DNA from 3 places in the Ensifer sp. CCNWLY38 genome. Region 1 is predicted to be linked to each of the others. Evidence: predicted binding sites of a transcription regulator. Region 1 holds the regulator's gene; each other region holds the start of a gene.
What was found. The regulator LexA, encoded in region 1, represses DNA repair genes until DNA is damaged. The targets are predictions, from matches to a motif close to TGTTCNNNNTGTGTTCNG.
Positions count from the first base shown of each region.

Region 2: uvrA (excinuclease ABC subunit UvrA) is a predicted target of LexA. The motif match lies at 3,613-3,630, and genes of this name have one in related genera.
Region 3: V7S54_RS31200 (ImuA family protein) is a predicted target of LexA. The motif match lies at 6,038-6,055, and genes of this name have one in related genera.

Region 1 covers NZ_JBBBBO010000015.1:169,633-179,573, reverse strand. The annotation lists gene V7S54_RS28050 (hypothetical protein) at 257-553, shown strand; gene lexA (transcriptional repressor LexA) at 799-1,524, shown strand; gene V7S54_RS28040 (hypothetical protein) at 1,615-1,947, opposite strand; tRNA gene V7S54_RS28035 (tRNA-Cys) at 2,160-2,233, opposite strand; gene V7S54_RS28030 (thermonuclease family protein) at 2,385-3,107, opposite strand; gene V7S54_RS28025 (hypothetical protein) at 3,282-3,575, opposite strand; tRNA gene V7S54_RS28020 (tRNA-Asn) at 3,735-3,809, shown strand; gene V7S54_RS28015 (cryptochrome/photolyase family protein) at 3,906-5,354, shown strand; gene V7S54_RS28010 (SAM-dependent methyltransferase) at 5,447-6,700, shown strand; gene V7S54_RS28005 (SMR family transporter) at 6,781-7,152, shown strand; gene V7S54_RS28000 (SMR family transporter) at 7,139-7,465, shown strand; gene V7S54_RS27995 (SDR family NAD(P)-dependent oxidoreductase) at 7,453-8,292, opposite strand; gene V7S54_RS27990 (cysteine synthase A) at 8,597-9,637, shown strand; gene V7S54_RS27985 (alanyl-tRNA editing protein) at 9,645-9,941, shown strand, end outside.
Region 2 covers NZ_JBBBBO010000002.1:567,335-577,275, reverse strand. The annotation lists gene gyrA (DNA gyrase subunit A) at 1-1,766, opposite strand, end outside; gene V7S54_RS06940 (MarC family protein) at 2,189-2,818, shown strand; gene V7S54_RS06935 (single-stranded DNA-binding protein) at 2,915-3,475, opposite strand; gene uvrA (excinuclease ABC subunit UvrA) at 3,755-6,676, shown strand; gene V7S54_RS06925 (GNAT family N-acetyltransferase) at 6,722-7,174, shown strand; gene V7S54_RS06920 (DUF72 domain-containing protein) at 7,216-8,019, shown strand; gene V7S54_RS06915 (vitamin B12-dependent ribonucleotide reductase) at 8,800-9,941, shown strand, end outside.
Region 3 covers NZ_JBBBBO010000022.1:2,289-12,229, reverse strand. The annotation lists gene V7S54_RS31235 (hypothetical protein) at 586-900, shown strand; gene V7S54_RS31230 (hypothetical protein) at 909-1,148, shown strand; gene V7S54_RS31225 (3'-5' exonuclease) at 1,636-2,601, shown strand; gene V7S54_RS31220 (DUF982 domain-containing protein) at 2,667-2,972, opposite strand; gene panD (aspartate 1-decarboxylase) at 3,590-4,042, shown strand; gene dinB (DNA polymerase IV) at 4,101-5,186, opposite strand; gene V7S54_RS31205 (SOS response-associated peptidase) at 5,194-5,865, opposite strand; gene V7S54_RS31200 (ImuA family protein) at 6,106-6,867, shown strand; gene V7S54_RS31195 (Y-family DNA polymerase) at 6,782-8,305, shown strand; gene V7S54_RS31190 (error-prone DNA polymerase) at 8,302-9,941, shown strand, end outside.

The DNA.
Region 1 (9,941 bases):
CGGCATCTTCACAACACGGATTTTTGCACGCCAGCAGCGAGGCCGCGACTTGGCGCAACCGAAGCGATTGCGGCGCGGAGGGCGCGTCAGGGCTTTGCCGCGGCGTGCCCTGGCGCAAAACGGCCACAGCCTGCACTCAAAGAGCTGTTGAACACATGACAGTGATCGCCAAGCTTGCTGGACTTCGGAACGAAAGCGCGGTTCACATCGTTAACCGCCCCGTAGTCCCACCCTTGCATCAAAGTGGACGATCACCGTGCTTGCCGCCCTGCTTCTCGCTTCGATAGTCGCATCGCCCAATATGCCTGACGTCAAGCTCAGCGCCGCCACGGTGGACGAACTTCAGACCGATTTCGAGAGCGCCGTGCCGTGCCATCAAATTGATGGACGCAACGTGTGGAAGGGTGCGATCGCGTTCTACATCCAGTCTTTCATCTATGACGGCGACACGCCGGTCGCGACCGATGCGGCGGATGCCGTACTTCCGGAAGACAACAGCGCCGAGACGGTGAAGGAATTCGAAGACGCCTGCGCCGCCACGCAGCCGGCCTAGCCTCTTTGCACGAAACGCTCGCGATTCGTTCGAATCGCAGTGACGTCGCGCAATGCGCTACGCCGCCGCCCTCCTTTTGGGCGCGATCATCGCCCAAACCCGCTCTGCTCCCGTAAAAGTGACCAATCGACACGCACAGACGCGCCAATTGTCTGAATTCACGGAATTTTAGGCACTTGCGGAACACATATGGAACAGATAGTGTCTGTTCTTGATTTGTTTCACGCCTCTGGGAGCGACGTGCCATGCTGACCCGCAAGCAACAGGAATTGCTTCTCTTCATTCACGAACGCATGAAGGAGTCAGGCGTCCCACCATCATTCGATGAAATGAAGGATGCGCTCGACCTGGCGTCGAAGTCCGGCATTCACCGCCTGATCACGGCACTCGAAGAACGCGGGTTCATTCGCCGTCTGCCGAACCGGGCTCGCGCGCTTGAGGTCATCAAGCTTCCGGAGGCTTACGCATCCAGCCAGCAGCAGCCTCGCCGCGGCTTCTCGCCCAGCGTGATCGAAGGCAGCCTCGGCAAGGCGCCGGCGGTAGCCCCTGCCGCACCGCCGAAGCCCGCGCCAGTGGCCGACAACACATCGGTTTCCGTGCCGGTCATGGGCCGCATCGCTGCCGGTGTGCCGATCTCGGCCATCCAGAACAACACGCACGACATTACCGTTCCGCTCGACATGATCGGCAATGGCGAACACTATGCTCTCGAAGTTAAGGGCGACTCGATGATCGAAGCCGGCATCTTCGACGGCGACACGGTGATCATCCGCAATGCCAATACGGCCAATCCCGGCGATATCATCGTGGCGCTCGTGGATGATGAGGAAGCGACGCTTAAGCGCTTCCGGCGCAAGGGCGCATCGATCGCGCTCGAAGCCGCGAACCCTGCCTACGAAACAAGGATTTTCGGGCCCGATCGGGTGAAGATCCAGGGCAAGCTCGTCGGGCTGATCCGCCGCTACCACTGATTCCGAGGGAAACCTGGCATCCGACAGAGCCTCGCCACCGCTTGCGGTGGCGAGGCTCTGTTAATTGAAGGCGACCTGAAGGCGCGCCTCTTATTCGTGGATGGTGTATTCGCCGAGTTCGCAGAGATCCTGCATGTCTTCGGTCGTATCGAGGCCGGAGCCTTCTTCGAACTCGAAGCGCATGTCGTACTTGCAGACCTCCCGGCCGTCGGCGATGGTGATCTCCATGTCTTCCCCGGGGTTCAGCACCTGCCGGCCGAAAACATCGTCTTCCCACTCATTGACGCCCACAGGCGACGTATAGAAGTTCGTCAGCACTGCGTTTGTGTTGTTCTTCAGCTTGAAAACCAGGTCCTCTGCCTGCGCCTCGAACGTGGTCGCAGCGAAGAGGGCCAAGGCCGTCAGGACAAGTTTCGTCTTCATATATGCCATTGCCTCCGTTTTGATGATGACGGACGCTACCGATGCGGCTGATGTCAGCGGAGTCATCGTTCCCCCTCTACCGATTTCACCGAAGCGATAAGATCCAACGTATAGCTAATGGATGTGGCTTGCGCGGGCGTGGGCAGGCAACCACACAATCGCCCTGCCCTAAGGCAGAACGTCTATTCACACTAAAATGAGGTGAGAGTTATTGGAGGCCTCGCCCGGAATTGAACCGGGGTACAAGGATTTGCAGTCCTCTGCGTCACCACTCCGCCACGAGGCCTCACAGCTCGGATAACCGAGCGTTGGCGCGGATTTAGAATGATTGCAGAAAAACCGCAAGAGGCATTTTCCGAAAAACGCGCCGTCGATTTGTAAGACGGATACTTTCCACAGAGCGATCGCGAACCTCCGCCGATCGCATCTGGGTGGCCTCAGCACCAGGGCGTCGCGTGTCCCGTCCACGGCCGGACCAGCCCCTCGGTGACCAGCACGCGCCCGATAGACTGGTCGCCGCGGGTGACCAACCGCAGCTTTTCACCGGCCTTGGCATCCTGACGACCGCTCGCCGTTTCCAGCCTGAAGTCACCCGCATTCAACAATTCGCGCAGGCGTTGCTTGGCATAGAAGCCGCGCGAACGTTCCTTGTCGCAGCTTGCCTGGCGAATACGCGGCGCATCGACGTCTGCCACGCGGATCGTTTCGCCGTGGTACAGAAAGGTGGCGCCGTCGATCACGCAGTTGTCGTTGCGAATCCCGCAGAAGTAAAACTGGTCCGCGCGAATGGATGCCGTCTTCACTTCCTCGTTCGGCCGCACCACAGGTGTCGGCGCGTTGGTGCCGAGGTCGACGGACGGCACCGGAGCGGCAAGGGCAACTCTTGTCACCAGATTCGGTTTCTGCTTCTCCGCCTGTTGCGCGGGACGCTCGTCCGATTTCTGCGCGACGCGAACGGGCTTCGGCTTCGATTCGTGGCGCGACGTGAACGCCACCACGTCCGATACCACCGGCCAATGTTTCAGTTCGGCGCGATGATCGTAAGCGACCACGCCGCCGACAGTGAGTGCGGCGGCCAGATACCACGGCGCCATACCGCCTTGTTTTCCCCTGCTCCGACCGGAATTCCGGCTTCGACGTTTCGTAGTGGCTTTGGCCATGCGTCCCCATCCTGATTCGCGACCGCATTATGCGTTTGATGGGTTGCCGAAAAGTTTTCGGCGGCCTCCCTCAACAAAGGGTTCAGCCGCTTCACTGAGGATCAATCGGCAGGGAATCGAAGCAGAGGCATCCGGGACGGATGCGTTGACCGAAAAGCGCGCAATAGCTCCGGTTCAAGAGCCGTTCGAAGAATTGGCTCGTCCGCGCCAGCGCGCCCACCAGACAGCCAGGCGACGCCGGCGACGGCGGACGGAGGGGATATCGTGCGAAAGGACGATGAGGCCCAGAGGTATCATCCAGAAGCCGAGCACCGGCAGAAAGCCGAGAAAACCAAAAAACACCAGGAGCGAGCCCAGCAGGATACGTAGCAGTGGCGATTCCGGCAGCGTGATGCGCCACTTCCCGAGCACGATCTGACGCGTCTGCGGATCAATCCCGAAATGCTTCTGCTTCCTGTTTTTATTCATCATTCCCTATCCGACATCTTTTCCCACAATTGGGGACTTCTCCACAGCCTCGCAACCGAACTTGTCATTTTTTTTGAAAAAACCGCTTGGCAAATCGGAAAAGCATGCGTATTAGCAGCCTCACTTCTGAAGCGCACAGCGAAACAGCGGCGCGGATGATCCCTGGTAGCTCAGCGGTAGAGCATTCGACTGTTAATCGACAGGTCGCCGGTTCGAATCCGGCCCGGGGAGCCAGTTTCGAAAAGAGCCATTTGCAGAAAATGCAAATGGCTCTTTTTCATTTTGCGCCTAATTTCTCCCGGTGATCAATCCCAGTCCTAGACGGTACCTATGACAACGAGGGCTCCCATCATCGTCTGGTTCCGCAAGGACCTGCGCCTTGGCGACAACAGGGCCTTTGCGGCTGCGGCCGATGAGGCTGCCGTCATTCCACTCTATATCCGGGAGCCGGACGAAAGCGGCAACGGTCCGCTGGGCACGGCACAGCAATGGTGGCTGCACCATTCGCTGGAAGCGTTGGAGGCTCGACTGGGCCGGCTCGGCTCGCGACTCATTCTCCGCTCCGGCGACCCGTTGGACGTCCTCAGCGAGGTGTCGCGCCGATCGGGAGCGAAGCGCGTCCATTGGAATCGCCGCTACGACTCGTGCGGCATCGCCACCGATATTGCCCTGAAGAAAGCACTCGCGGCTCAGGGCATCGCGGCCGAGAGCTTTGCCGGGCAATTGCTGCACGAGCCCATGCGCTTGCTGACGACGACCGGTGGGCCCTATCGCGTGTTCACGCCATTCTGGCGCGCGCTCGAAGAGAAGGTTGAGCCGGCTCCGCCGATCGACGGGCCGCAAAAGATCGCAACGCCGGAAAGCTGGCCCCCGTCAGAACAGCTTGATGCGTGGTCGCTTCTGCCAACGAAACCGAACTGGGCCGCGACATTCAGCGAGATATGGACGCCAGGGGAAAAAGGCGCGACCGCTCGCCTCGACGAATTTATCGACGAGAAACTTGCGGACTATAAAGTGCGCCGGGATCGTCCAGAGGCTGACGGCACATCCCTGCTCTCTCCTCACCTCGCCTTCGGAGAAATCTCGCCGGCGCAGGTCTGGCACGCGACGCAGGGAATCGAGACCGATGGCGGTGAAGGTGTTGCCACCTTTCGCAAGGAGATCGCCTGGCGCGAATTCTCCTACCATCTGTTGTTTCACTATCCCGAACTCCCGCGTCGCAATCTCGATCGCCGGTTCGATCGTTTCCGTTGGCTGGACCATGACGACGATTTTTCCCGCTGGTGCAAGGGTTTGACCGGTTTCCCAATCGTGGACGCCGGCATGCGGCAGCTCTGGCGGCATGGCTACATGCACAATCGCGTGCGCATGATCGCCGCCTCGTTCCTCATCAAGGACCTGCTGATCGACTGGCGGAAAGGCGAGCAATGGTTTCGCGACACCCTCGTGGATGCGGATCCGGCCAACAACGCCGCAAGCTGGCAATGGGTCGCGGGATCGGGCGCGGATGCGGCGCCGTTCTTCCGAATTTTCAATCCTGTTCTCCAAGGCGAAAAGTTCGACCCGGACGGAGCCTATGTGAAGCGCTTCGTCCCGGAGCTCGATCGGCTGGAGCCACGCTACATCCATCGCCCCTTTGCGGCTCCGGCTGCCGTGCTTTCGGGCGCCGGCATCGAGCTTGGCGCAACCTATCCAAAGCCGATCGTTGACCACGCCCTGGCGCGGGATCGGGCGCTTGCAGCGTTCCGCGAGATCACAAGCGCGCCGAGAGAACCGTAACGGTACAGGCCCCCGGTAGAAATCCATGGTTGGCGTCTCGGGCGATTGCCGCTAGGCTCACCTCACGGATGCAACAGCTGAGGGGGTGGTGTATGCGTGAGCTGGAAGCAAGTCTTGCCGCGTTCAACGGCGCACAGGAGCTTTCCGCCGGCAATCTCTCGATGGTCCTGCGGGATTTCCCATTGAAGGCACGCATGGTGCTCAGCGCGCTCGTGCCTCTTCAGGCCGGGACATTGATGCTCACGGTGCCGGATGGCCGCAAACTGGTGATCAGGGGCAAGAGAGCGGGCCCAAGCGCGATCCTCACCTTGAACAACTGGAACCTGCCGCAACGCGCCATGACAGGCGGCACGATCGGAGCGGCCGAAAGCTATATCGATGGCGACTGGGACAGTCCCGATGTCGGCGCTTTTCTCGAGCTCTTCCTCGTCAATGCCGAGATCGGCAAGCACTTCCCGAACCGGGCGCGCGGCCTGCTTCACCTCGTCGAAAAAATCCTGCATTGGCGCAACGCCAACACGAAGTCCGGCGCGCGCCGCAACATCTCCGCTCACTACGACCTCGGCAACGCCTTCTATAGCGAATGGCTGGATCCGAGCATGACCTATTCGTCCGCACTCTACGCCACCGGTGCCAACGACCTTCGCTCCGCGCAGGCGGCCAAATATCGCGCACTGGCGGAAGCCACCAACCTGCGCGCCGGCGACCACGTGCTGGAGATCGGCTGCGGCTGGGGAGGCTTTGCGGAATTTGCGGCGAGCGAGATCGGCTGCAAGGTGACCGGGTTGACGATCAGCCGCGAGCAACTGGCCTTCGCCCGCGAACGCATCCACCGGGCCGGCCTTGCCGACCGCGTCGAACTGAAATTCCAGGACTACCGCGAGGAAAAAGGCACCTATGATCGCATCGTCTCGATCGAAATGTTCGAGGCGGTCGGCGAAAAATTCTGGGCGACCTATTTCTCGCAGCTCAAGCAATGCCTGAAGCCCGGCGGCAAGGCCGGCCTGCAGATCATCACCATCAAGCCCGAAGCCTATGAGGAGTACCGCTCCAATCCGGACTTCATCCAGAAATACGTTTTCCCGGGCGGAATGCTGCCGACGCGCGAACATCTCATCGACCTTGGCCGCCATGTCGGCCTGCGCATGATCAACGATTTCGGCTTCGGCGTCGATTACGCCCGGACACTCGGCGAATGGCGCGAGCGCTTCTGGTCGGTCTGGAACAGGATCGAGCCGTTGGGCTTCGACTTGCGCTTCAAGCGGCTGTGGGAGTTCTATTTCTACTACTGCGAAGCCGGCTTTCGCGCCCGCAACATCGACGTCCGGCAGATCGTCTTCGAATAGGAACGCGCATGGCGCGTCTTTACCGCGTCACGCGTAGCGCTTAAGAGGCGGTCGTTCCAATTCTCTTTTGAAGGTTCCGCATGCGCCTTGCATGGTTTTTCCTCGCGCTCGCCATCGCGACCGAAGTGGTGGGTCTGACGGTGATGAAGGCAGCCTCTTCGAGCGGCTCTTATCTCGGCCACATCGTCATGTATGTCTCGATCGCGCTTTCCTACGTCTTCCTGGCCAAGGCCGTGAAGACGATCTCCGTCGGCGTCGCCTATGCGATATGGGAAGGTTCAGGCGTCGCGATCATCACGCTGGTTTCCGTCTTCGTCTTCGGCCATGTGTTGACCGGACGCGAAATGCTGGGGCTTTCGATGGCGATCGTCGGCATATTGCTCGTCAATGCCGGCGAGCGCCATGACGAGGACGAAGCCGCGGTGGAAGGAGCAGCCAATGAGCGCGCCTAGCATCTACTTCGCCTTGGCCGTGATGGCAGGCATCCTCGATGTCGCCGCCAACCTCGCCTCGACGAAATCGGAAGGGTTTGCCCGACGCGGCTGGGGCGCCCTCTCCATCCTGCTGGTGCTTGCTGCCTTCGCGCTGCTTGCCGAGGCCATCAAGGGCATGGAACTCGCTATCGCCTATGCCGTGCTTGGCGCGACCGGCATCTTCGGAACGGCCATCTGCGGACGGCTGCTCTTCGGACAGAAACTGAAGCCGATCGGCTGGGTCGGGCTCGCCCTCATCTTCGGCGCCGTGCTGGTGCTTCACACGGCCTGACGCCGACGCTCGCCGGAGCCGGCGTGCTTTTTCGCTTCTCTTGCCTCGGCCACGACACCCGTCAGCCGCCTGATAAGAGCGAAATAGAGGCTATAGGGCAGCAGACGCATCAGCTTCACCGCATAGGTGAAATGCCGCGGGAAGGTGATTTCGAAGCGCCTGGACTTCAAACCCGCGACGATGCGATCCGCCGCCTGTTCGGAGTTGACGAGAGCCGGGCGCGGAAAGCGGATCCGCGCGGTGCCGGGCGTATCCACAAAGCCGGGGCAGATGATCTGCAGGCGGATGCCGATCCGATCGAGATCAAACTTCAGGCTTTCGGCCATATTGATCAGCGCAGCCTTGGAGGCGCCGTAGGCGGCGCTGGTGGGCAACCCGCCATAGCCGGCGACGGAAGACACGATGGCGATGTGGCCAAAGCCCTGCGCCTTCATATGCGCCACCGCCGGCAGCAGGCAGTTGACCACCCCATTGAGATTGACTGCGAAACTCTTCTCAAAGGCTTCCCGGTGGAGATCATCGCCTCGCACCGGGACGGCCACTCCGGCATTGAGTATCACCAATGACAGGTGGCCATGATCATATTCGATCGCAGCCAACACCCGCTCCATGTCCTTTGGGTCGGTCACGTCGCCGTCGAGAACCGTGATCCTTCCGTCATTCGCCGCCTCATGCTGCAGGACCACCAGCTTCTCGTGACTTCTGGCGGTGACGACCACCGAATAGCCTTCACGCACCAATTTGAGCGCCAGCGCCCGCCCGATACCCGCGCTCGCGCCGGTAACCCAAGCCAGTTTATGTTCGGATTTCGCAGACTGAATACTCATCACTCACTCCTCGGCACGCGCCGGGAAACACGCACTCATCTCCTTGTGGGCGAAAAAGACTTGCCCGGCCCTTCATCACGGCAACGCTCCTTGCCGCTGAGCCCCACATGCCTTGGAGACGATTTTTGTTCGGGACAGAGCGGCGGCGAAACGCTATTTCTTGCCTGAAGTGCAGGCTGAGCCGAAAACACGCCAACATTTCGGCGGTCCGGGATCGTTGCTGATTTTCCTCAGCCGCCGTTCGTATTTCACTGGTACGTGTCGCCCTGCCCCGGCGCCTGTCCTCAAACACGAGGTTCTGAAAATGGCCATTCTACCGTCCGTTCTCGAAGCGATCGGCAACACACCCTTGATTCGGCTGAAGGCCGTGTCGGAGGCCACTGGCTGCGACATCCTCGGCAAGGCCGAGTTCCTCAATCCGGGGCAATCGGTGAAAGACCGCGCCGCACTCTGGATCATTCGGCAGGCGGAACGGAGCGGACAGTTGCGCCCCGGCGGCGTCATCGTCGAAGGCACGGCCGGCAACACCGGCATCGGGCTGGCGCTCGTCGGCCAGGCACTCGGCTATCGCACCGTCATCGTCATTCCGGAAACCCAGAGCCAGGAAAAGAAGGACGCCTTGCGGCTGCTTGGCGCCGAGCTCGTCGAAGTGCCGGCCGTTCCCTACAAGAACCCCAACAACTACGTGAAGATCTCCGGCCGGCTTGCCGAGCAACTGGCGAAGACCGAGCCGAACGGCGCCATCTGGGCCAACCAGTTCGACAATGTCGCCAACCGCGACGCGCATGTGGAAACCACGGCGCCGGAGATCTGGCGCGACACGGACGGCAAGGTCGATGGCTTCATCTGCGCCGTCGGCTCCGGCGGCACGCTCGCCGGCGTTGCACAGGGGCTGAAGGCGAAGAACCCGGCGATCAAGATCGGCCTTGCGGATCCGCAAGGGGCGGCACTCTACAACTTCTATACCAACGGCGAACTGAAGTCCGAGGGAAGCTCCATCACCGAGGGCATCGGCCAGGGCCGCATCACCGCCAATCTCGAGGGCTTCACGCCGGATTTCTCCTACCAGATTCCCGATTCGGAAGCGGTCCCCTATGTCTTCGACCTGATCGAGCGCGAAGGCATCTGCGTCGGCGGTTCGACGGGCATCAACATCGCCGGTGCGGTTCGTCTCGCCAGGGAGCTCGGTCCGGGACATACGATCGTGACGATCCTCTGCGACTATGGTAACCGCTATCAGTCGAAGCTCTTCAACCCGGACTTCCTGGCCTCCAAGGGACTGCCTGTGCCGACCTGGTTGAAGACGTCTTCGCACATTGCAGTGCCATACGAATCAGTTGGATAGGAATGCGATGACCAGGACCGTGACCGCCCTTTTCCGAGACGATTTCTACCTCTCGACCTGCGAAGCAAGCGTCACCGGAATTCTGGAAGATGGCGGGATCGAACTGGATCAAACCTGCTTCTACGCAACCTCCGGCGGCCAGCCCGGCGACACCGGCTTTCTGGAGCGGGCCGATGGCAGCCGGATCGACATCGCGGTCGCCCGTCACGGCGAAACAAAGGACATCATCGTCCATGTGCCGGCCGAAGGGCAGCCGGTACCCGCTGTTGGCGAGAAACTCGTTCTGCATATCGACTGGCCCCGC
Region 2 (9,941 bases), on a different contig from region 1:
ACGGGCGTATGGGTATTGGCGACGAATAGCCGGGTAACGAAATCCTCGTCCCTGGTCGCCATGCCCGAGCGGCCCTTGCCGCCGCGGCGCTGCGCCCGATAGGTCGTCAGCGGCACGCGCTTGATGTAGCCGAGATGCGAGACGGTCACGACCATATCTTCACGGGCGATGAGGTCCTCATCGTCCATGTCGGGGCCGCCTTCCATGATCTCGCTTCGGCGCGGGGTGCCGAATTCGTCACGGATAGCGATGAGCTCGTCCTTGACGATGGTCATGATGCGCAGGCGCGAGGACAGGATGTCGAGGTAATCCTTGATTTCCTCGCCGATCTTGTTGAGTTCGTCGCCGATTTCGTCGCGGCCGAGCGCAGTCAGGCGCTGGAGGCGCAGGTCGAGGATGGCGCGGGCCTGTTCTTCCGACAGGTTGTAGGTGTTGTCTTCATTGATCCGGTGGCGCGGATCGTCGATCAGCCGGATGAGGCTGTCGACGTCATGGGCGGGCCAGCGGCGTTCCATCAACTGTTCGCGTGCGGTCTGCGGATCAGGCGCATGCCGGATCAGCTTGATCACTTCGTCGATGTTGGCAACGGCAATTGCGAGACCGACTAGGACGTGGGCGCGGTCACGCGCCTTGCGCAGCAGGTACTTCGTTCTCCGGCTAACGACTTCCTCGCGGAAGGAGACGAAAGCACGCAGCATATCGAGCAGCGTCATCTGTTCCGGCTTGCCGCCGTTCAGCGCCACCATGTTGCAGCCGAAGGAGGTCTGCAATGGCGTGTAGCGGTAGAGCTGGTTCAGGATAACGTCGGCATTGGCGTCGCGCTTCAGTTCGATGACGACGCGATAGCCTTGACGGTCCGATTCGTCGCGCAGATCCGAGATGCCCTCGATGCGCTTCTCGCGCACCAGTTCGGCCATCTTCTCGATCATCGTCGCCTTGTTCACCTGGAAGGGGATCTCGGTGATGATGATCTGCTCGCGGTCGCCGCGCATCGGCTCGACATGCGCACGGCCACGCATGATGACCGAACCGCGGCCGGTCTCGTAGGCCGAACGGATGCCGGAGCGGCCGAGGATCAATGCGCCGGTCGGGAAGTCCGGGCCCGGGATAATCTCCATCAATTCCGGCAGTTCGATCGCCGGATTGTCGATGAGCGCCATGCAACCGTCGATGACTTCGACCAGGTTATGCGGCGGGATATTCGTCGCCATCCCGACGGCGATACCGCCGGCGCCATTGACGAGCAGGTTGGGGAACTTCGCCGGAACGACGGACGGCTCGCTCAGCGTGCCATCATAGTTGTCGCGGAAGTCGACGGTTTCCTTGTCGAGATCGTCGAGCAGCGAATGCGCTGCCTTCTGCAGGCGGCATTCGGTGTAGCGCTCGGCTGCCGGCGGGTCGCCGTCGACGGAACCGAAGTTGCCCTGGCCGTCGATCAGCGGCAGGCGGAGAGACCAGTCCTGCGCCATACGCGCCAGCGCATCGTAGATCGCTGCGTTGCCGTGCGGGTGATACTTACCCATCACGTCCCCGGTGACGCGGGCGCATTTGACGTATTTCTTGTTCCAGTCGATGCCGAGCTCGCTCATCCCGTAGAGGATGCGGCGGTGCACGGGTTTCAGACCGTCACGCACGTCGGGAAGCGCGCGGCTGACGATGACGCTCATTGCGTAATCGAGATAGGACCGCTGCATTTCCTCGATGATGGAAATCGGCTCGATGCCTGGCGGAGTTTTTCCGCCGCCGGGAGTGCTTTGCTCAGTCAATGGTGATCACGATCTTTGTTCAGAATCAGTCGGATATTTATAGCGGATTACCACCGGAATCGCCAATTTGCGGCCCACGGCACCATTCGTCCGCCCAAGTGTGAAGATGTCACTGTAACGCTTTGATTCGCTGCATGATTCGTTCGACGTTCCGGATCGGGAGCCGAAGAGCCATGCGGCAGTTGTGAACAGTCTTTTGCCGCCGGAGCAGGCTTTTCTAGGGCATCGCGCGGGAAATCGGAAGACCCCTGCCGCCAATCGCCGCGACGGCGCGCATTTGCGCTCCGATTGCCGCAATGGATTGCTCATTAAGTCATTGCTGAGACTTTGTTTGCCGCCCTCTTTCCAAGCGCTCGCCGCTTGCCTAACAATGCCTTCATGCCACCGGGAAGACCCGGGGCGAAATCCGGAAGGGGAAACGGATGTTCAATGTCGACCTCCTGGTCAATGCGCTCACCACGCTTCTCGTCACGCTCGATCCGCCTGGCCTCGCGCCGATCTTTCTGAGCCTGACGGTCGGGCTCAGCCGGCAGGAGCGTTTTCAGGTGGCCACACGCGGCTCGCTGATCGCCTTCTTCATCCTTGCCGCCTTCGCCGTGTTCGGCAACGGCATCCTGGGGCTGCTCGGCATATCGATCGGCGCCTTCCGCATCGCCGGCGGTCTTTTGCTGTTCTGGATCTCGTTCGAGATGATTTTCGAGAAGCGGCAGGAACGGAAGGAAAAGACCGGCGAGAACGCGACGATCAAGGACCACATCCACAACATCGCGGTCTTTCCTCTCGCGCTTCCCCTGATAGCCGGGCCAGGCGCGATCTCGGCGACGATCCTGCTTGCCGGCTCCTTCCCGACGGCGGTCGAGCGCACGCAGCTCTTGATCGTCATCGCGCTGTCGATGTTCAGCCTGTTTCTGGCGCTTGTCATCGCCGAGCGCATCGATCGCTTTCTCGGCGTCACCGGTCGCGCCATCCTCACCCGCCTGCTCGGCGTCATCCTCGCGGCGCTCGCGGTTCAATTCGTCGTCGACGGCGTGAAATCCGCAATGGCGCTCTAAGCTCTCGTCGCCGTCGACGGGCGGCAAGAGTGCAGACAACAAAAAACGCCGTGTCCGAGGACACGGCGTTTTTTGTGAATGCCGATCGGTCTGCGATCAGAACGGAATGTCGTCGTCCATATCGCGCGAGAAGCCACCGCCCTGGCCGCCTTGACCGCCCTGGCCACCGCCCGAACGGCCGCCACCGGAAGGCTGGCGCGACTGGTCGTAGTCGTCGTAACCACCGCCGCCGCCGCCGCCGCCGTAGTTGCTGCCGCCAAAGTCGCCGCCGCCACCACGGCTGACACCGGAGCCACCGCCCTCGCCGCGACCGTCAAGCATCGTCAGCGTCGAGTTGAAGCCCTGCAGCACGATTTCGGTCGAATATCGGTCGTTGCCGTTCTGGTCCTGCCACTTGCGCGTCTGCAGCGCGCCTTCGATATAGAGCTTGGCGCCCTTCTTCACATATTGTTCGACGACCTTGCAGAGGCCCTCGTTGAAGACGACGACCGTGTGCCATTCGGTCTTTTCCTTGCGCTCGCCGCTGTTGCGGTCGCGCCAGGATTCCGAGGTTGCGATGCGCAGGTTGGCAATCGGCCGGCCGTCCTGCGTGCGCCGGATTTCCGGGTCAGCCCCGACATTTCCGATCAAGATTACCTTGTTGACGCTTCCAGCCATGTTGCTTTTCCCGTGGTTTCACCGGGCCGTCGGCCCGGTTTGGAATTTCAAGAGCGCGCATCTTAGCGGCCCGATGCCGCCGATACGCCCCGCCCAGCACATAATCCACAACAGTTTTGGTCGTTTTATGTGCGCTTTGTTCTTTATTTGTTCTAGTATTTGGCTATGATCCTGTCAACCGACTCGAATTGGTCGCCTGTTTTGCCGATTGCGCCTCGACATGGGCGTTAGCGTCATTACATAGGGGGCTTTCAACCGACATGCAAAAGCTGGCTTCCGATGAGTGAACTCAAGACCATCTCCATTCGTGGTGCGCGCGAGCACAATCTGAAAGGCATCGACCTCGATCTGCCGCGCAACAAGCTGATCGTGATGACCGGCCTTTCCGGCTCCGGCAAGTCTTCGCTCGCCTTCGATACGATCTATGCCGAAGGGCAGCGCCGCTATGTCGAGAGCCTGTCGGCCTATGCCCGTCAGTTCCTCGAGATGATGCAGAAGCCGGATGTCGACCAGATCGACGGCCTGTCGCCGGCGATCTCGATCGAGCAGAAGACGACCTCGCGCAACCCGCGCTCGACGGTCGGCACGGTCACCGAAATCTACGACTATATGCGCCTGCTCTTTGCGCGCGTCGGCGTGCCCTATTCGCCGGCGACGGGCCTCCCGATCGAAAGCCAGACGGTCAGCCAGATGGTCGACCGCGTGCTGGAGTTCGGCGAAGGCACGCGCCTTTACATTCTTGCGCCGCTCGTTCGCGGCCGCAAGGGCGAATACAAGAAGGAACTCGCCGAACTGATGAAGAAGGGCTTTCAGCGCGTCAAGGTTGACGGCACCTTCTACGAGATCGCCGAGGTTCCGGCGCTCGACAAGAAATACAAGCACGACATCGATGTGGTGGTCGACCGTGTCGTCGTTCGGCCCGACCTTGCCTCGCGCCTTGCCGACAGCCTCGAGACCTGCCTGACGCTTGCCGATGGTCTCGCCGTTGCAGAATTCGCCGACAAGCCGCTGCCGCCGGAAGAAACGGCCGCCGGCGGTTCGGCCAACAAGTCGCTCAACGAGACTCATGAGCGCGTGCTGTTCTCGGAAAAATTCGCCTGCCCGGTCTCCGGCTTCACGATCTCCGAGATCGAGCCGCGCCTGTTCTCGTTCAACAACCCCTTCGGCGCCTGCCCGACCTGTGACGGTCTCGGCAGCCAGCAGAAGATCGACGTGGCGCTGATCGTTCCGGAGGAGCACCGGACGCTGCGCGACGGCGCGATCGCGCCCTGGGCCAAGTCCTCCTCGCCTTACTACAACCAGACGCTCGAAGCACTCGGCAAGGCCTTCGGCTTCAAGCTCGGCAATCGCTGGAACGAACTGTCCTCCGCGGCGCAGAATGCGATCCTGCACGGAACGGAAGAGAAGATCGTCTTCCACTACGAGGACGGCGCCCGCTCCTACAACACCACCAAGAACTTCGAGGGCATCGTGCCCAATCTCGAGCGTCGCTGGAAGGAAACCGACAGCGCCTGGGCGCGGGAGGAGATCGAGCGCTACATGTCGGCGGCGCCCTGCCCGGCCTGCGCCGGTTTCCGCCTGAAGCCCGAGGCGCTGGCGGTCAAGATCGACAAGCTGCACATCGGCCAGGTCACCGAGATGTCGATCCGCATCGCGCGCGACTGGTTCGAAGCGCTGCCGGCGCATCTCAACACCAAACAGAATGAGATCGCAGTTCGCATCCTCAAGGAAATCCGCGACCGCCTGCGCTTCCTCAACGATGTCGGCCTTGAATATCTCAGCCTGTCGCGCAACTCCGGCACGCTCTCGGGCGGTGAAAGCCAACGCATCCGGCTCGCGTCGCAGATCGGTTCGGGGCTGACTGGCGTGCTCTACGTGCTCGACGAGCCGTCGATCGGCCTGCACCAGCGCGACAACGCCCGCCTGCTCGAAACCCTTCGCCACCTGCGCGACATCGGCAACACCGTGATCGTCGTCGAGCATGACGAAGACGCGATCCTGACGGCCGACTATGTCGTCGATATCGGTCCGGCCGCCGGCATCCACGGCGGCGAGGTCATCGCGCAAGGGGCGCCCGCCGATGTCATGGCCAATCCGAAATCGCTGACTGGCAAGTATCTGTCCGGCGAGCTTTCGGTCGCGGTTCCGAGCGAGCGCCGCAAGCCCAAGAAGAAAAAGGAAATCACCGTCGTCGGCGCGCGCGCCAACAACCTGAAGAACGTCACCGCCTCGATCCCGCTCGGCGTCTTCACCGCCGTAACTGGCGTTTCCGGAGGCGGCAAGTCGACCTTCCTGATCGAAACGCTCTACAAGTCCGCCGCCCGCCGCATCATGGGCGCGCGCGAGAACCCAGCCGAGCATGACCGTATCGATGGCTTCGAGCATATCGACAAGGTGATCGACATCGACCAGTCGCCGATCGGCCGCACGCCGCGTTCGAACCCGGCGACCTATACCGGCGCCTTCACGCCGATCCGCGACTGGTTCGCCGGTCTGCCGGAGGCAAAGACGCGCGGCTACCAGCCGGGCCGCTTCTCCTTCAACGTCAAGGGCGGCCGCTGCGAGGCCTGCCAGGGCGATGGCGTCATCAAGATCGAAATGCACTTCCTGCCGGATGTCTACGTCACCTGCGACGTTTGCCACGGCAAGCGCTACAACCGCGAAACACTCGATGTGCACTTCAAGGGCAAGTCCATTGCCGACGTGCTCGACATGACGGTCGAGGAAGGCGTCGAGTTCTTCGCCGCCGTCCCGGCCGTGCGCGACAAGCTGGTGACGCTCAACCAGGTCGGCCTCGGCTACATCAAGGTGGGTCAGCAGGCAAACACGCTCTCGGGCGGCGAAGCCCAGCGCGTTAAGCTCGCCAAGGAACTGTCGAAACGTTCGACAGGCCGTACGCTTTATATCCTCGACGAGCCGACGACCGGGCTGCATTTCCATGACGTAGCCAAGCTTCTTGAAGTTCTGCATGAGCTCGTCAACCAGGGCAATTCCGTCGTCGTCATCGAGCACAATCTCGAAGTCATCAAGACCGCCGACTGGGTCATCGACTTCGGTCCCGAGGGCGGCGATGGTGGCGGCGAGGTCATCGCCAAGGGCACACCTGAGGAGGTGGTCAAGGAGAAGCGTTCCTATACCGGCCAGTTCCTGAAGGAACTTCTCGATCGCCGGCCGATGAAAAAGGTCGAGGCGGCGGAGTGAACGCCTCGGCGCCTATCAGCGACCGGAAGAGGTGAGCGCGTTGTGATGCGGCCTGCGCGTTTGGAAGATCTGGCTGCGATGCAAAGCGTCACGGAGGCGGCCTACGAGCCCTATCGGGCGCTGCTTGGCGGGCCGCCGCTCCCGGTAACCGAAGACTACGCGCCCCGCATTCTTCGCAGCGAGATTTGGCTTCGGGAGCAGGATGACGTTGTCGCGGCCCTTGCCGTTTTCGAGCGGCACGCCGATCACCTGCTGATTTTCAGCATTGCAGTTGCGCCAGCCTGTCAGGGTCAGGGGCTGGGCATTGAACTGCTGAAATTCCTGGACAGCAAGGCGGTCGAGTGGGGCTTGCCGGAGGTGCGGCTCTACACCAATTCACGAATGGAGCGAAACATCGCGCTCTATCGCGCCTATGGATTTCAAGAAACGGGTCGCCGACCCAATCCCTATCGTCCAGGGTGGACACTCGTGGACATGACGAAATCGATCAAAGACTGAAAGCACGCGGTCAAGCGACGACCGTTGTTGAGGAGGATGGCATGGCAAAATCCGGAAAGATCCGCGTTGGCATCGGCGGCTGGACCTTCGAGCCCTGGGAGGGCACCTTCTATCCGAGCACGCTGGCCAAGAAGCGGCAGCTCGAATACGCCGGCAAGCAGCTGCGTGCGATCGAGGTGAACGGCACCTACTACTCTTCGCAGAAGCCCGAGACCTTCGCCAAGTGGGCCTCCGAGGTGCCTGAGGATTTCATCTTCTCACTAAAGGCGAGCCGCTTCGTCACCAACCGCAAGGTTCTCTCGGAAGCCGGTGAATCCATGGAGCGATTCCTGACACAAGGGTTGACCGAACTCGGGCCGCATCTTGGACCGATCCTCTGGCAGTTCGCGCCGACGAAGAAGTTTGAACCTGGCGACTTCGAGGGTTTTCTGAAACTATTACCGGCAAAGCAGGATGGGCTTCCGCTCCGCCATGTGGTCGAGGTGCGCAATCCTACCTTCCAGGCTCCGGAGTTCGTGGCGCTGCTGGAGAAATACGGCGTTGCCGTGGTGCTCGCCGAACATGCGGATTATCCGATGATCGCCGACGTTACCGCCGATTTCGTCTATCTGCGTCTGCAGAAGGGCAGCGACGATATCGAGACCTGCTATGCGGCCGACAAGCTCGACCTCTGGGCCGAGCGCGCCAAGAGCTTTGCCAGTGGCGACGAGCCGAGCGGGCTTGAAAAGAGCGCCCCGGACCGCAAGGCCAAGAAAGAGCCGCGCGATGTGTTTGCCTACTTCATCACCGAGGGCAAGGTGAATGCGCCGAATGGTGCCCGCGAGTTGCAGAAGCGCGTCGATTGAGTTCCAAGGCGGGATCAGTGCGTGCCGCTGATCCCGCTCACCTCTCACGAACCTGCCAGTCTTTGTACCTGCGCCGTTTCACGGGCCAGGAGTGAGATCTAAATAGGCGCTATAGGTAGTGCCGGTACTCCGTTCGGAAGCCAAAAGGCCAGCGGCCTCAAGGCGTAAGGCGCGAATCACCACGCCCACCCCATATCGTTTTCCTCAGCGCAACCGAGGGTACCGTTGGGGATGGTTTTTATGCGGTTTTTTACCCGTCAATTTTTTGATTTGGCGCTGACCGTTGCGTTAGTCTCACAGGCAACCTCTGGAAGTGCCTGATTTTCATGGGGTTGGCCGATGTCCCCGTTTTCCACAGTCGGTCCACACAACATCTAGCGCTCAAACTTCCGTCACAAACCACCCCTTGACGCCCCCGGACGATTCACGGTTAATGGATTTCACGTTGCGACGGCGGCGGACCGGATTGTTTAGCGCCCGGTTCATCTCACCAAATCGGCGGTTCTGACAGGCGGCAGTCATGGATTTCACCATGCGGTCGCCGTGAGGATTTCTGTGCGGTTTTTTGGGCCTGCCGGGGCAATATTTGGCTGGCATAAATCAGCTGTTAACACTATATTTAGTGCTTGCAGTCAGCCTATCTCACAAGATACAGGGTCACCCAGTTATGGGTTTCTCTCCATGGACGGAAGCTGAGACTGGCTGCGGGATGCCCCTTGCGGCCGGGCGGGGACAATTGCGCCTGTGGCGGGCGCTAGGCAACACGAAGGACCAGGGACAATGAAGATCGAACGTCGTTTCACGAAGGCCGGGCAATCCGCCTATGCGGAAATCGAATTCCGCAAGGCTACGAGTGAAATCAAGAACCCCGATGGTTCGATCGTCTTCCGCCTTGCCGATATCGACGTGCCGGCCCAGTTCAGCCAGGTCGCGGCCGACATTCTCGCCCAGAAGTATTTCCGCAAGGCCGGCGTGCCTGCCAAAATGAAGCGCGTCGAGGAGAACGATGTCCCCTCCTTCCTCTGGCGCTCCGTTCCCGATCAGGACGCGCTGAAGGCGCTGCCGAAAGAAGAACACTACGGTTCCGAAACCGATGCTCGCCAGGTTTTCGATCGCCTGGCCGGCACCTGGGCCTATTGGGGCTGGAAGGGCGGCTACTTCGACACCGAAGAAGACGCGTCCGCCTTCCAGGATGAACTTGCCTATATGCTCGCCACCCAGCGTGTCGCTCCGAACTCGCCGCAATGGTTCAACACCGGCCTGCACTGGGCCTATGGCATCGACGGCCCCGGCCAGGGCCACTTCTATGTCGACCCCTTCACCGGCAAGCTGACCAAGTCCAAGTCGGCCTACGAGCATCCGCAGCCGCATGCCTGCTTCATCCAGTCGGTCGCTGACGATCTCGTCAACGAAGGCGGCATCATGGATCTCTGGGTGCGCGAAGCGCGCCTGTTCAAGTATGGCTCGGGTACCGGTTCCAACTTCTCGCACCTGCGCAGCGAAGGCGAAAAGCTCTCGGGCGGCGGCAAGTCCTCCGGCCTGATGTCGTTCCTGAAGATCGGCGACCGCGCCGCCGGCGCGATCAAGTCGGGTGGCACCACCCGCCGCGCCGCGAAGATGGTTGTTGTCGATATCGACCATCCGGATATCGAGGAATACATCAACTGGAAGGTCAAGGAAGAGCAGAAGGTTGCTGCCCTCGTCACCGGCTCCAAGGTCGTCGCCAAGCACCTGAAGGCGATCATGAAGGCCTGCGTCAATTGCGACGGCACCGACGACGCCTGCTACGACCCGAAGCAGAACCCGGCGCTGAAGCGCGAGATCCGCGCCGCCAAGCAGGCGCTGGTTCCGGAAAACTACGTCCAGCGCGTCATCCAGTTCGCCAAGCAGGGTTACAAGGACCTCGAGTTCAAGACCTATGA
Region 3 (9,941 bases), on a different contig from region 1:
GGGATTGGGCGGTTCAGGTTGGAGAGTCTGCGGGGTCACCGATCCGGTCGCTCCGCCATGCCAATGTTTCCAGGTTATTCGATTGCCGCTCGCCGAGACGCTTCCCCGCTTTCGTCGAGATCGACGGCATCGCTGAGCGGGACGGCCGCGATTGTTTTAATTTGTTGAGCGAGGGCGGAAAGCTTGCTCGCAATATCCTGAAGCTCGGACGGTGAGCTTGAGCTCACACGGGTGTCCTTTACGCCATGTTTGTCCACGTTGTCGTCCCTTGCGATTGAACTTGGGTGCTCAGTATATTTGCAAGTTCGAATATTGGGCCACCACGTTCCGCGCGTTTTTGCCTTGCCGCACAACTGGCCATTTGGGTCGGAGTGCTGGCACATGCTTGGCTTCGGCCGGAGGTGGGTGGCGAAATAATGCTGCTTATCGGCCACACCGGTGTGTCGATCGTTACAAAGAATGCTGCACGTGCGAAACAATCTGACCTGGAGGATCGCGGAGCGGGTAGTCGCGTCTGTTAGTGCGTGCTAAATCACGGGAATGCATCGATCTGATACAGAAATCGCTACGAGCGTCGCCGACCTCGTGACGCAATTCAAGGCGGCCCAGTGCCAGCTGGGTGAGACGGCTGGCGAGTATGAGACTGAGCGGTTCCGCTCACTCGAACAGACGATCGAGCAGTTGTTTCAATCGATCAAACGACGCGTGCCGCGCGACGCGGCCGAATTCAGGACGATTGCGGCATTCTATCTCGACCTGCTCGAGGACAGTGACGGCGGCTTCAACAAACGGCTTCATGATTGCCTGCGCCAGTTGGTCGACTGGCACACCACGGATAGGCATCCAAACGGTGTTGGATTTGCAAAGGGCGGGCGACCGCAAGGGATGGCAGAGGGTTAGACGGAGCAATGAAGGAGGACGGAGAGCGCACGTTCCTTGTTGAACTCACCGATGCGGATACGACGGACTCCGGGATCTTCACCTGGGATATCATTCGCGACCTCGTCTATGGAGATTCGGCCCTGGCCGAACTTTTCGGTCTCGCCGCGAACGAGACGAGCCAGGGATTACCGCTCAAACTGTACCTCGACCGGGTCCATCCAGAGGATCGCCAGGGTTGGCAAAGACAATTACGGAAACGATCGTGAGCGGACGAGCCCAGCAGTCGTTCTACCGCGTCAAGACGCGGGGTGGCTTGTATGTCTCGGTCGTTGCTTTTGGTCGGTGTTTCCAGGATCGCGATGGAACACCGGTCCTGTATTCCGGCATCGTCGTTCTGGAAAGCGCAATCTCGACAAACGACAACCGACGGCATTAGCGCCGAAGCAGGATTTTCCCGACGCGGACGCTGGTAGACTGGCCGGACCTTCGCCTGATCGTCGCCGGTTCGCGGGACGACCTCAATCGTCAATTTATGCCCTCTGACACCACACGATCTGACGCAACAGGCCGTCCTATTCTCGGTGGTCTTTGTGCCAGGGCTGTCCGTCGATAGCCTATGATTTGCGAAAATCGGTGGAGAACCAGGTAGAGTCGCTTCGATAGCTCTTCTGGATTGTTCGCATGGATAGCTTATTGCGGAATGCGCCGGGTTCAGCCCGGTGAGTCGATCAATGGTGGTTCCGAGCTAAGCGAATGACGCAGCAATTCGATCTGTTCGTCGCTGAAGATGCGACAAATCAGAAGGCGGTTGGTTCGCCGGCGAAGCGACATCCTCCAACCGCGCTCAGCGAAGAGGATATGGTGCGCGTGCTTCGTGAAACCGGGCGCTACCGCATCCTGAAAAAGCTTGAACCGCGTCCAGTCACGGCGTCGCCGCACCCCGGGTTTCCGTTAAGAGGCGTGATCGTCGATACCGAGACGACTGGCCTCAACCATCGCAAGGACGAGGTCATCGAAATTGGTGTCGTCGCGTTCACATTTGACGATACCGGCGCTATCGGCGATGTCACGGGCGTCTACGGCGGTCTGCAGCAACCAAGCATCCCAATTCCGGCCGACGTCACGCGCCTGACCGGTATCACTGATGAGATGGTGGCCGGACAAATGATCGATCTGGCGCAGCTTCGGACCATAGTCGAGAACGCCGATCTCGTGGTCGCGCACAACGCCGGATTCGATCGACCGTTCTGCGAGGCCTTTTCGCCGGTTTTTGCCGGGAAGGCATGGGCCTGTTCGGTCTCCGAAATCGATTGGTCGGGGCGCGGCTTTGAAGGCACAAAGCTCGGCTACCTGATCGGCCAGGCGGGATACTTTCATGAAGGGCATCGGGCGGTCGACGATTGCTTCGCCCTGCTCGAGGTGCTTGCGCAAGAATGCGCCCAGGACCAGCGTACGCCGTTTGCCGAGCTTTACGAAGCGAGCCAGCAATCGCGCGTGCGCATCTTTGCTGAAAACAGCCCGTTCGACATGAAGGATCAGCTAAAAGCCCGCGGCTACCGTTGGTCGGACGGTAGCGACGGGCGTCCGAAGTCCTGGTGGATCGAGCTTCAGGAAGATGCGCTGGACGAGGAACTGCGTTATCTGCGCTCTGAAATCTATCGCTGGGATGCAGACCCGCCGACCAGGTATCTTACCGCCTTCGACCGCTTCAAGACCTAACGGTCGACTAGCCCGGCCTCCCTGCTCGTCGGTGGGCGGCGGTTTTTGTGCGCAAATTGGCGTTGTCAGGTTAATGGCTTGTTGCCGTGAGATCCCGAGCGCGCATGGTAGTGGGCGGCAACCGCTGACGTTGCCATGCCAGCCTCCAAGCACGCGCCGATGAAGGCCTCGCGCGCGACTGCAGATGGAACCGAGTGGCTCAACGCACCCCGGCACGTCGTCACGGCTCGTTCATAGCCTTGTCCGTGTCGTAACGGCCATTCGTGTTCCAGAAAATCCAGCGCGTCGTAGACCGATGCGAAAATGCGGTTGGCTCCTGACTGTAAACGAACAGATAACGGAACCGTCCAAGGTATCTCAGGAAGGCGCATAATGTCCTCCTTCCGCAGGCTAACGGTTTGAAAAAATTAAAATAAATTATAAGGGAAACTATACAACGATAGGCCCCGTCCTTCAACTGTTGATACAGTAGTCATCTCGGGAGGCAGGCCTAGTACATTCGCCGTACGGACTGCGAGAACACGGTGAGGGAACCTGGCGCCGGCCTCCGGCCATGGGCATCGCGAGGTGTCCGCGGCGGACTTCGGAAGGACCTTGGAGCTTGTCTGATCGCTGCCGCGCAAAGCGTCTCGAAACTGCAGGTAGCAACGATCCGGAATACTCAGCGCTTTTGTGGCGGGCACCAAGCGTCAAGAGATCCAGGGGCGTCATTGAGCAGGTTGATATATTAGCAAAGCCGTACCGAAATTGCCGAAAACGACCTTCCTTGCCGGGGGCTTTGTTCGTATCGGAGTGCATCGGCTTGGCCGATGGAGTTTTTCTTCCCCGCGTTCAGAGAGCCATCTGGGTGCGAACCTTGCCCCGCCTTCCCCGGCGGGGCCTTCTTTCCAATCTTTCCGCTTGGCGATTGTCGGAGCGCGAAGATTTCCGCCTCGGTCGGCAGCGCCAAGGCGCGAGGAACCTGATCAACCGCGAGGCGTGAAAAAGCATGAGAAAGCTGGTCGCAGGGAAGCTCCATGGCATTTACGTCACCGAGGCGAACCTCAACTATCATGGGTCGATCACCCTTGACCCGGACCACTGTGAGGAGGCCGGCATCTTGCCGATGGAGTTCGTCGAGATCTGGAACAAGAATTCCGGGGCGCGCATCTCCACCTACGTCATCCTCGGTGAACGCGGATCCAGGTGCTGCATCCTCAATGGCGCGGCCGCAAGGACCTGCCAGCCCGGCGACCAGATCATCATATGCAACTCGGTCTACCTCGACGATAGCCGGCTTACCTCGTTGAGGCCGAAGATCCTGACTTTCGACGAGAACAACCACGTGCAAGATCGCCTCAGCTACTCGGTTGGGGTCGATGCGTCTGGCAAATACACCTTCGAAATCCTCGACGAGGCCGAGACGGCATTGCCGATACCGCTCATGGTGTCCGGCAGCTGAGAGTCCGCAAGCATGTTAGGCCGGCGGTCGCTGACGCGGCCGGCCTTTTGCGTCTTCCTCAAAGCGCGAATGAGAACTGCGGCGCGCTTTCGCGTTTGGCTGGTTCAAGCGACGACAGCGTCACGCCCAGCAACCGGATGCCTTTCGCAGCAGGGAAGAGTGGAGACAACAGCATCGTCAGGACCGCGGCGAGCTCGGCGGCGCTCGCGATCGGTGCTGCAGTTGTCTTGCTCCTGGTGATCTGCGTGAAGTCCGCCCATTTCACCTTGAGCGTTGCGGTCTTGGCGCGAATGCCGCTCGCCTCGCAATAGCGCCAGACCTTTTCGATCAGCGGTTCGAGGCCAGCTTGGGCGGTTTCAAAATCATGGACGTCCACTAAGAACGTGTCTTCCGCGCCGATGGACTTGCGCACCCGGTCAGCCTTCACTTGGCGCTCGTCGATACCGCGGGCGATCCAGTAGAAGTAAGGTCCTGATTTTCCGAAGTGTTGCTGCAGGAAGGCGATATCGCGGGCCTTCAGATCGGCGCCCGTTTCGATGCCGAGCTTGTGCATGCGCTCGGCGGTTGCCGGGCCGACACCATGGAATTTCTTGACGGGTAGGGCCTCCACGAAAGCCGGACCGTTTTTCGGGGTGATAACGAAGAGGCCATCCGGTTTTCTCTGGTCGGACGCCATCTTGGCGAGAAACTTGTTGTAGGAAACGCCGGCCGACGCCGTCAGGCCCGTCTTTGCCTTGATCTTTGCGCGAATCTCCTCGGCGATCTCGGTCGCAAGTTCTATTCCCTTGAGGTTCTCGGTGACATCAAGGTAGGCCTCGTCGAGCGAGAGTGGTTCGATCAGGGGCGTGTACTCGGCAAAGATCGCATGGATCTCTCCCGAAACCGCACGATAGGCGTCGAAGCGCGGTCTCACGAAAATCAGCTCCGGGCATTTCCGCTTGGCCGTGACGGACGGCATGGCCGAATGGACGCCGTATTTGCGCGCCTCGTAGCTTGCGGCTGCCACCACGCCGCGGGCCTCGCCAAAGCCAACGGCGATCGGGAGCCCGCGAAGCTCGGGATTGTCCCGTTGCTCCACCGATGCGTAGAAGGCATCCATATCGACGTGGATGATCTTGCGCAGTTGCCTGAGTGTGTCTGTCACGGCTCGCTCACAGCAATAGTTCCTCGCCCGGCGATGGCGCAGGCGGCTCGACGACAACGAGCATATTGCCGGGAAGCGACCGCTGCAGGTGCTTCACCTCGTCCCAGGATCCGGTGAGCCAAAGGTCGACCTCTTCAGGGGTGGTCAGGATCACCGGCATGGCCTTGAGATGGATCGGAGCGACGATCTCGTTCGGGGATGTGGTGAGGAAGCCGAAGAGCTCGTATTCGAGCTCACCATCGCGCACACGCCTCACACCCTTCCATGGTGTCCAGAAGCCCGCGAAGAACATGAGCGGCCGTTCCTTGTTGCCGGCAAACCAGGCGTTCGGGACTTTTCCGCCGGGAACCTTAACTGCCGGATCCGGCTCGGCAAAGGAGGTGAAGGGCACGACGCAGCGGCTGGTCGGCCCGAGCCAGCGTCTCCAGTGCGGAGAGGTGACGTTTCGGATGTTGGTGACGCCTGGATCGTAGTTCTTCACGAAAGCCGGCGGCGAGGGCATGCCCCAGGTGACCCGCGTGATCTCGCGTTGACCGTCGTCGCCGACGCGAACAACCGGCGCCTGATAGCCTGGATAAACATCATAGGACGGCTGGTTCCAGCCGGCCTTGTCGCGAAAGGCCTTGGTGAATGCGATCACTGCATCGCGTGTCGTCGTGATGTTGTAGAGATTGCACATCGGCTCCGGTCCTCCGCTTTTCTCATCCGTCTTTCATACCAGCGCCCGCGCGCCTCTGTCGCCGTTCCCGGCGGCCGACGCATCCGTCTGCGCGAGGCCGCGTCTCCGTGCTGGCCGTCCGGATCGCAATCAACAGGCTCTTTTCTGAACTTCGTTGACTCGCAACCCAAATAGGAACAAATAGAGAACATATCAACAGGAAGCGCTAATGCATAGCCCTGAGGAGTTGTTCCTTCCAAAATGTCCCGTCCAGTCGACAATATCGTCGTCTCAGCACTTCGCGAGCGCATCCAGAGCCTCGAGGGCACAAGCGGCCGTGGACGGCAGGTCCTGCCGTTTGGTGTCGTCGAGATCGATCGGCGCTTGCCGGGCGGTGGGCTCACACTCGGTTCGTTGCATGAGGTCGCCGGCGGCGGCAACGGTGCAATCGACGGCGCTGCAGCTGCCCTGTTTTCGGCTGGTATCGCCGCCCGCTCGAAGGGCAAGGTGCTCTGGTGCGTGACGCGGCCCGATCTCTTCGCACCGGCGCTGGCCCAGGTGGGACTGGCGCCGAGTCGCGTCATCTATGTGGAGGCTGGCGACGAAAAGGCGCTTCTCTCCTGCATGGAAGCGGGGCTTCGCCACGGCGGACTTGGAGCCGTCGTCGGCGAGCTCGCACGTCTTCCGATGACCGCCTCGCGCCGCTTGCAGCTTGCGGCCGAAGGGTCTGGCACAATGGGCATTGCGATCCGCCGCTGGCGGCGCCAGGCCGAGGCCTCGGATTTTGGGCAGCCGACGGCATCGGTCACGCGTTGGCGGGTGTCCGTCTTGCCGTCGGCCCCCTTGCCGGTTCCAGGCGTCGGCCGCGCGCGTTGGCTCGTCGAACTCATCCGCTGCCGCGCCGGCGAAAGTGCAGATTTCGAAGTGGAGGCCCCAGATGCCAAGGGTCGTATCGCTCTTCCTTCCGAGCTGGTCCACGGATCGCCTGAGACGCAAGCTCGGCGACGCAGCGCCGCCGGTTGAGACGCCTCTCGTCCTCGTCGGCCGCGAAAAGCGCCGGCGGGTGGTGCTCTCGGCGAATGCCGCGGCGATAGCCGCAGCCTTGCGACCCGGCATGGCGGCCACGAAGGCCCAGGCGCTCGTCCCAGATCTTGTCGTCATGGACGCCGATCCGGCGGCCGATGCAGAAGCGCTCGAACGCCTGGCGCTCTGGGCGCTGCAGCGCTACGCGCCGATCGTTGCCGCGGATCCGCCTGATGGCTTGGTGATCGACACGACGGGTGCCGATCATCTGCATGGCGGTGAAGACTTGATGCTGTCGGGCATGGTCAACCGGTTCTTCGGATCGGGCATCGAAGCGCGGGCTGCGGTTGCCGATACGTGGGGGGCGGCCCATGCCGGCGCCCGGTTTGTCGCTCGTCCGACGCTTGTCATTGCGCCGGGAGCGCAGCAGGACATCATCCGCAACCTGCCGATCTCAGCCCTTCGCCTCGATCCCGCAATTGTCCACGGTCTTCGTGTGCTGGGCTTCAACACGCTGGGCGAGGTCGCCGGCGTGCCGCGGGCGCCGCTTGCCCTCAGGTTTGGACCCGAGCTTGGCCGTCGCCTCGACCAGGCAATGGGAAAGGTTTCTGAACCGATCGACCCCGTGCGCACGCCCGATCTCATTGACGTTCGCCGCTCCTTTGGTGAACCGATTGCTGCTGCCGAAACGATTGCGCGTTATGCCGGCAAGCTGGTGAGCGCGCTCTGTCGAGCACTGGAAGACAGGGGCCTTGGTGCGCGGCGCGTCGATCTTCTCTTCCATCGCGTCGACAACACCTGCCAGGCGATCCGCGCCGGCACCGCGACCCCTGTTCGCGACGCCAAGCGCCTGACACGGCTCATCACCGATCGGATCGAGACGATCGACCCCGGCTTCGGGATCGAAATCATGTCGCTGACGGCGACCCACGCCGAGCCGCTTATGGCAAGCCAGGTCATTTCCTCGCTGGTCGAGGAGCCGGAAGCCGATGTTTCCGGCCTGATCGACATCTTGGGAAACCGTATCGGCGCAAGTCGGCTCTTTCGCTTTGCACCGGTTGCAAGCGACGTGCCCGAGCGCTCCATCAACCGCATCGCGCCGATGGCGCCGGACGAAGGCCAGACCTGGCCCGGCCAATGGCCAAGACCGGTGCGCCTGCTTGTTCGTCCCGAACCGATCGAGACGATGGCGCTGCTTCCCGATCATCCGCCGGTCAGTTTCACCTGGCGCGGCGTGCGCCGGCGGGTGAGACGAGCCGATGGGCCGGAGCGCGTCTTCGGCGAGTGGTGGAAGCGCGACGCCGAGCTCGTCGCCGTGCGCGACTATTTCCAGGTCGAAGACGACGCCGGCGAGCGCTACTGGATTTATCGCGCAGGCGACGGCGAACACAGCGAGACCGGCAGCCACCAATGGTTCCTGCACGGGATCTTCGGATGACGACGCCACGTTATGCCGAACTGCAGGTAACCTCGCATTTCTCCTTCTTGCGCGGTGCGTCGTCCTGCGAAGAACTGTTTCAGCGAGCTGTTAAGCTCGGCATCGAAGCGCTGGCTGTGGCCGACCGCAACAGTCTCGCCGGCATCGTGCGCGCCCATCAGGCGGCTAAGGATGTCGGTGTTCGGCTGGTCGTCGGCTGCCGCCTTGATCTTGAAGGCGATCTCCCGGTTCTCGTCTATCCGACCGACCGGCCGGCCTATGCGCGGCTTTGCCGGCTGCTGTCACTCGGCAAGAAACGCGGCGGCAAGGCGAAATGCCGGCTCGATTGGTCCGATCTCGTTGCCTATGGCGAGGGCCTGATCGCGGTCCTCCTTCCCGATGCCGCTGATGAAGAGTGCGCGCGGCAGTTGCGTCGTCTGAGGCAAGCATTCGGGGATCGCGCCTACCTGGCGCTGACGCTCCGCCGGCGGCCGAACGATCAGCTGCGGCTTCACCAGCTGTCAAATCTGGCGGTTTCACTTGGGGTGTCGACCGTCGTCACCAACGACGTGCTGTTTCATGTCCCGGAGCGGCGCATCCTGCAGGATGTCGTTACCTGCATTCGCCACAACATCATCATCGATGAGGCCGGTTTCCGCCGCGAGCGGCACGCCGACCGCTACCTGAAACCGCCTGAAGAAATGTCGCGGCTCTTTGCGCGCTACCCCGAAGCCCTTGCCCGGACCGTCGAGATCATGGAGCGGTGCCGCTTTTCGCTCGACGAGCTCGCTTACCAATATCCGGAGGAGCGCTTCAATCCGGAACTGACGGCACAAGAGACGCTGGCGCAACTCACCTGGGAGGGGGCCGCCTGGCGCTATCCCGAGGGGTTGCCGGCAAAGGTCCGAAAGAACCTCGAGCACGAACTGCGGCTGATCGAGAAGCTTCAATATGCGCCCTACTTCCTGACGGTGAATTCGATCGTGCGTTTTGCCCGCTCAAGAGACATTCTTTGCCAGGGCAGGGGGTCGGCCGCCAATTCTTCCGTCTGCTATGTGCTCGGTATCACCTCGATCGACCCTGAAATCAACGACCTTCTCTTCGAGCGCTTCGTTTCGGAGGAGCGGCGCGAGCCGCCGGATATCGACGTCGACTTCGAGCACGAGCGCCGCGAGATCGTCATGCAATGGGTGCTCGAAACCTATGGCCGCGATCATGCAGCTCTTTGCTCGACCGTCATCCGTTACCGGTCGAAAGGCGCCATCCGCGATGTCGGCAAGGCGCTTGGACTGCCGGAGGATATGACAAAAATGCTCTCCTCCCAGGTCTGGGGCTGGGGCGAAGACGTCGGCGAAAAGCATGCCGAGGAGCTCAATCTCAATCTTTCCGATCGGCGTCTTCGCCTGACGCTGGATCTTGCCCGCCAGCTGATGGGAGCGCCCCGCCACCTGTCGCAGCATCCAGGCGGTTTCGTTTTGACCCACGATCGCCTCGACGAGCTCGTCCCGATCGAGCCTGCGGCCATGGCTGACCGGCAGGTGATCGAATGGGACAAGGACGATATCGATATCCTGAAGTTCATGAAGGTCGATTGCCTGGCGCTCGGCATGCTCTCCTGCATGAAGCGCGGTTTTGATCTTCTTGCTGAGCACAAGGG